DNA from 2 places in the Lysinibacillus sp. BSL11 genome. Region 1 is predicted to be linked to the other one. Evidence: riboswitches for the same ligand, from Rfam matches in the RefSeq annotation. Region 1 holds a riboswitch; the other holds the start of a gene.
The links. A riboswitch is a leader RNA that binds a small molecule or an ion and turns the genes downstream of it on or off. The one in region 1 is predicted to bind preQ1.

Region 1 (3,427 bases):
TATAACTTAAATACTCATCAAGCCCTTTATTTCGCAATTTACATGCTGGGCATTCACCACAGCCATCTGCTATGACACCGTTATAGCAAGTCAACGTTCTTTGTCGTACAAACTCAAGTGCCCCAAGCTGATCAGCTAATTCCCATGTTTGTGCCTTATTCAGCCACATCAAGGGTGTATCAATCACAAAGGAATCATCCATCGATAAATTTAACGTTACATTTAAGGATTTAATAAAGACATCTCGGCAATCCGGATATCCACTAAAATCAGTTTCACAAACACCTGTTACAATATGCTTTGCCCCTACTTGGCTCGCTAAAACGCCCGCAAATGAAAGAAAAAGGAGATTGCGGCCAGGCACAAAAGTCGATGGGAGCTCACCATTTTCTCCGTCCTTCACCTTTATGTCTTGTCGTGTCAATGCATTCGGAGCAAGTTGATTCAGGAGAGACATATCAAGTATGTGATGCTTGATACCAAGCTTCTCTGTTATCACCTTCGCACAGTCAATTTCAAGACGATGCCTTTGACCATAATCGAAAGTTACTGCCTCAATCTCTTCAAAGCGTTCTTTTGCCCAGAACAAACAAGTTGTGCTGTCCTGACCTCCACTAAATACTACAATTGCTTTTTTCTTTTTCATCTATAAAGACTCCCTTATATCGAAAAAACAGCACTCTAAGAAAAAGTGCTGCTTTCTTCTTAGTTTTTTTAAGAGGGTAGCTAAAAACCTCTTTCTTGCTTCATTTATCGATTATCAATTTTTTCTGGGTTAAGATCGTGGTTCATTAAACGATAATTGGCGATTTCTTCGTATTTCGTTCCTGGCTTCCCATAGTTACACCATGGATCAATCGAGATACCCCCACGTGGAGTAAATTTCCCCCAAACCTCTATATATCTTGGATCAAGTAGTGCAATTAAATCGTTCATAATGATATTCACGCAATCTTCATGAAAATCGCCGTGATTTCTAAAACTGAATAAATACAACTTTAGAGATTTACTTTCAACAATTTTTTTATCTGGGATATATGAAATGTACATCGTTGCAAAATCCGGCTGATTTGTAAGCGGACATAAACTAGTAAACTCTGGGCAATTAAACTTAACAAAATAATCTCGATTAGCATGAAGATTATCCACTGCCTCTAATACCTCAGGTGCATAATCATAGGAATACTTTGTACCTTGATTACCTAATAGGGTTAAATCCTTTAATCCTTCTTCATGACTTCTGCCAGACATAAAAAAACCTCCTTGTAAAATGTTTCCCAACACTTTTCAAGAGAGGCATCACCAATCATTCTATTTAAAACATAAGTAAACAGATAAAAAAAAGCCACGTCCGATATGGACATGGCATATTGTCATGTTTCCATAGTTTTTTATAGAGGGTATCAGCTATGAACCTCTCCCGTTCTAGTCCGGGCATTCTTTTCTTCCATATCGTACAAAAAATAATACAGAACGTCAAATGGATTTTTTATAAAACTCTTAAATGATAAAAAGTATGAATTACTGTAAGTCAATACTCATTTGAAAGTTCTACTTTTTTATTAAATTACTAGGAAAATAGAATTAATTCATTTTTGACAAAGTAATACTAATTATCAATATTTTGAGTTTTTTTAATATTCCGATATTCGAATTATCTCACCTGTGATAAATTGGAAATATCACACTAAACTGAAAAGTGCGATAATTATGAGTGGAGGGAGAAATGAGATTTGAAAAAGTTTAAGTTTACGAAGTTTTTAAGTAGTATGATAGCTTTCGTTATGGTGCTTTTTCTATTGGTTCCATTATCGAGTGCTAATGCTGAAGATTCGAAACCATTCAAGCAGGATAGCCAAAGTGAAAGTATACTTCAATTAAAGGCGGCTATCGCTGAACAGCTAAGCTTGTCTAAAGATGGTCCAACTCTTCACGAAAGCTTACAAAATGTATCAGGCAATCAAGAAGTTGCAGTCATCGTACATTTATCTGAAAAGCCTGTGGCACTAGAGCAAGGAATGAGCCAAGTGAAAGGCCAAAAGTTCTCTAATGCGCGAGCAAATGAAGTTCGGTCAAATGTAAAATCTCAACAAGCACAGGTTAAAAAAGAATTAGCTACTAAAAATGTTCAAATGACTCAAGGCTACACATTTGATACTGTTTTAAACGGTTTTGCAGCAACTGTGAAAGCAAATGATCTCCCAAAGCTGCTTTCAATAGAAGGAATAACATTAATTGAACCTGATGCAATTGTTTACGCATCAGAAGATAAGACAATGAAATCATCAGAACTGATTAAGGAAGATCAATTAGAGGCTCAAATGAATACAAGTATTTCTTTCCTCGGCATCGAACAGCTTTGGAATGAAGGAATTGAAGGACAAGGTATAAAGGTAGCAGTATTAGATACTGGTATTGATGCAGATCACCCCGAGTTCGCTGGAATTTATAAAGGTGGGAAAAACTTTATTCCAAATTCATCAACTTACACAAAGCCTCGGGCAGATGACGATGCATCGGAAACATTGCCTTCTGAGCGTCCTGCTGGAACACCTGAATTTAATGAAAAGGGAAGCTCGTTCTATACTTCTCACGGTACCCATGTTGCTGGAACCATTGCAGCAATTGGAGCTAACAATTTCGGCATTAAAGGAATTGCTCCAAAAGTAGACCTTTATGCTTACCGTGTTCTTGGTGCATATGGAAGTGGGGCTACATCTGGTATTGTTAAAGCAATTGAAACGGCTGTAACAGAAAAAATGGACATAATCAACCTTTCTCTTGGTGGGGGGGCTAACTCTGAAACGGACGCAGGTTCATTTGCTATTAATAATGCAATGATGGCTGGAACAATCGGAGTAATTGCAACAGGGAACTCCGGCCCAAATCGAGGAACAATGGGCACGCCTGCAACCGCTCGTTTAGGAATTGCTGTTGGTAACACAACAAATCCTGAAACAATGTATAACGGTGAAGTGAATGTTACAGTTGGTGACTACAACTTAACAAAACAGCTCCCATTAATGGGCACAACTTTTGGAAGGGATTTAGCAACACAGCTTCAAGGAGAATTTGACCTAGTTGCTATTCCTGGAAACGGAGAAGTAAAAGACTATGAGGGAATCGATGTAAAAGGTAAAGTGGCATTGATCTCTCGTGGCAGCATCGCATTTGTTGATAAAATTGCGAACGCAAAGGCAAATGGAGCAGTCGCCACAATTATTCATAACTTTGCTGGTGGAACAAATGCACCTAATATTTCAGGTACATTCCTGGGTGATTCCTTTGCTTTTCTACCAACATTTGATATGTCCCAAACGGATGGTAATGCAATTCGTGCTGCATTAGTCGGTGGTGCTGGAAGAGTCAGCTTTAGTCAATTTACTTCCACAAAAACACTGGGGGATGAAGTAAACGATTCAAGTTC
Region 2 (3,427 bases), on a different contig from region 1:
ATACAACAATCAGCACACTCCATGTACCTGGTACATGCTGAAAGCCTATGCTTTTTAATAGGTTATTGATAGCATCATCGATCCCTAAATTACTCCAGAAAGATTGAAACTTTGAAAAGATTGTTTCAGAGTTTAGTAGTGGAATATTCGGGCGACCTATCGTATTTTCTGCAGTTAACCCCATGATACGTAGATTAATCGAGTATAAAGCAATCATCATTAAAATTCCTGATAAAAGCGGATTAATCTTTCCTTTCGTGTGAAGAATTCCTGTCATACATCCAGCAATAAATCCAGCAACAATTGCCACTAAAGTCGCTAAGATTGGGTGGTAGCCAAGCAAAACCATTGTTGCTGCAGTTGCCGCCCCTGTTACAAAGCTTCCATCAACCGTTAAATCCGGAAAATCTAACACCCGAAATGTTAAATATACACCAAGTGCCATAATTGCATAGATGATTCCTTGCTCCACTGCGCCAAATAATGCTAAAAACATCGTTGAATCATCTCCTAAATCTCTTTATTATTTATATCGCTTGTAAAATGAAGATAAAGCGGGGATAGTTCACCCCGCTTCGTTTTACTGTTCTAGAATTTCGGCACCCCAAGAATCTTTAATTTCGATTCCTAAATCATCTGCAACTTTTTTATTGATTAATAATTTCAGATTTTGTGGGTATTGTGCAGGTGTATCGGCAGGTGTCGCTTCACCTTTTAAAATTTTCACAGCCATTTGACCTGCTTCATAACCGATATCGAAATATTCAAACCCATAAGCAGCTAAACCGCCACGTGCTACAGAATCTAGTTCTCCTACGATTAATGGTAATTTATTCGTATTGGCAACATCAATTACCGACTCTAATGCAGAAACTACTGTGTTATCAGTAATAATATAGAAAGCGTCTACTTTACCAATTAGAGATTCTGTCGCTTGTTTTACATCTGCTGAAGTAGATGCTGATGCTTCTACCACCGCTAAACCTTGTTCGTCCATAACCTTTTTCACTTCTGAAACTTGTGCAACTGAGTTTTGCTCACCGGCATTGTAGACCATCCCTACTTTTTTCGCGCCAAGTTCTTTTAGGAATGCTACAGTTTTAGAAATCGTTTCAGGATGTAAATCGATTGTGCCTGTAATATTTTTCCCTGGCTTCTCCATTGAGTCAATTAACTGTGCACCAACAGCATCTGTAACAGATGTAAAAATAATTGGAATATCACTTGTTGCTGTTGCAGCGGCTTGAGCAGAAGGTGTAGAGTTTGCAAAAATCAAATCTACGTTTGCACTTACTAGATTGTTAGCAATTGTTGTGTTAAGGCTATTATCTCCCTGTGCAATTTGTGAATCGTATTCAACTTTTAAGTCAGCATCTTCAATTGCTTTTTTAAAGCCTTCCGTTGCTGCGTTTAACGATGGATGCTCAACAATTTGAGTAATCCCGATTTTATATGTTTTATCGTCTGCATTTCCGCTCTCACTAGCATTGTTTGTTTCATTTCCTTTTGAATCTGTTGTACCAGAGCCACCGCTACCACAAGCAGCAAGAAGCAACACTAATCCAAAAAGAAGGAATGACAACTTCTTTACATTGCTTTTCACAAATAATCCCCCCGATTATATTCTCGAATATCTATCGCACTTTATCCAAACAAAGTGTGAATGTATCGCTATATTATCGTTATTATCGAGCTCCGTCAACAACATTATGAATGTTCTGACTTTTAAAATTGACAAAATATTTTAGTTTTTCATTTAATTTGGCGCTTTAAACCGCTAAACTACGCTGTTTTAGTTATTCTAGTTCCTTTTTCAACATAGTAAAAAATATTTATGACAATTTTGCGGCGATAGGACATTATAGACAAAGTCTGACATTTGACTTCTACTAGATATCTATAATAGAATATTTACTTGTGTGAAAGCACCGTGGTTCGTAACCATCCCACGAAAAAAAACTAAGGAGAAATGAATATGAAGATAAAATTTTTAGCAGCAAGTGGTATCATTGCGGCTCTCTATATAGCTGTAACCATGCTTGTTGCACCATTTGGTTTTACAGAGGTTCAGTTCCGAGTATCTGAGATGTTTAACCATTTAGTGGCCTTTAATCCACGCTTTGCCGTAGGGATTATTATTGGAGTATTGATCTCTAATCTCTTTTCACCACTTGGCATTTACGATTTAGTGTTTGGTGTAGGTCATTCAATGATTACACTCGGCCTGTTTATTTTAATCTGTAAATTTGTCAAAAATATTTGGGCACGTTTAATTATTAATACATTGCTCTTTACATGTACTATGTTTATCATTGCCTTTGAGCTGAACTTGGCTTTAGAGTTGCCATTTTTCTGGACTTGGCTAACAGTCGCGGCGGGTGAATTTGTTGTATTAGCTGTAGGTGCACCGATTATGTATGTATTAAACAAACGCCTTCACTTTAAAAATTTGATTTAACTGACGGATCTTTTTAGATTCGTCTTTTTTCTTGACACTATTTTGAAAATACTCTACAATTCTTTCTAATAAATGCAAGGAAGAAGAGTAGTAGCAAGCATTGTTACTTTAAGAGAGCTGGTGGTTGGTGCAAACCAGTAGTACAGACTTGTGAATGGACTTCAGAGCAGCCTTATCAAATGTAAGGCCGATTCGCTCCCCGTTACCGGAGCAGGAAAGCGCGCAAAAATTGCGAATGAAGGTGGCACCACGGTTACTCGTCCTTTTTATGAGGGATTGGAGTGGCTTTTTTTTTGGAAAAATTAGCATAGAGGAGTCGAGTTAAGATGAGTACAGTAGTAGAAAAAAAGGGATATTTCGGTGAATTTGGTGGAAGCTTTGTTCCAAAGGAGCTTCAAAATGTTTTAAATAGACTAGATGAGAATTTTCAAAAGTATAAAGAGGATGATGATTTTAAGCAAGAATTAGATTACTATTTCCGTGAATATGTCGGGCGTAAATCCCCTCTTTATTTTGCAGAAAATTTAACACAGCAATTAGGTGGCGCAAAAATCTATTTAAAACGTGAAGACCTTAACCATACAGGCTCACATAAAATCAATAATGTATTAGGACAAATTTTACTAGCTAAACGTATGGGAGCAAATCGCGTAATTGCCGAAACAGGTGCAGGACAACATGGAGTAGCAACAGCTACAGCGTGTGCCATGTTTGGAATGGATTGCACGATTTATATGGGCTTGGAAGATACAAAACGTCAGGCATTGAACGTATTTCGCATGGAACTTCTCGGAGCGAAAGTTGTTGCTGTCGATAAAGGGCAAGGCCGCTTAAAGGATGCTGTAGATGAAGCATTCGCTGACTTAGTAGAAAACTATGAAACAACCTTCTATTTATTAGGCTCAGCAGTTGGACCACACCCCTTCCCATCAATGGTTAAACATTTTCAATCAGTGATTAGCCGTGAAA

Region 2: another riboswitch for preQ1. It lies ahead of RCJ95_RS06125 (QueT transporter family protein); the one in region 1 lies ahead of queF (preQ(1) synthase).

The regions. Positions count from the first base shown of each region.
Region 1 is NZ_JAVGCX010000006.1:155,374-158,800, forward strand. Features, by position in the region: gene queC (7-cyano-7-deazaguanine synthase QueC) at 1-646, opposite strand, end outside; gene queF (preQ(1) synthase) at 751-1,251, opposite strand; PreQ1 riboswitch class I at 1,378-1,424, opposite strand; gene RCJ95_RS09040 (S8 family serine peptidase) at 1,734-3,427, shown strand, end outside.
Region 2 is NZ_JAVGCX010000004.1:108,835-112,261, reverse strand. Features, by position in the region: gene RCJ95_RS06135 (ABC transporter permease) at 1-496, opposite strand, end outside; gene RCJ95_RS06130 (ABC transporter substrate-binding protein) at 581-1,603, opposite strand; PreQ1 riboswitch class I at 1,925-1,969, shown strand; gene RCJ95_RS06125 (QueT transporter family protein) at 1,976-2,458, shown strand; T-box leader at 2,527-2,726, shown strand; gene trpB (tryptophan synthase subunit beta) at 2,785-3,427, shown strand, end outside.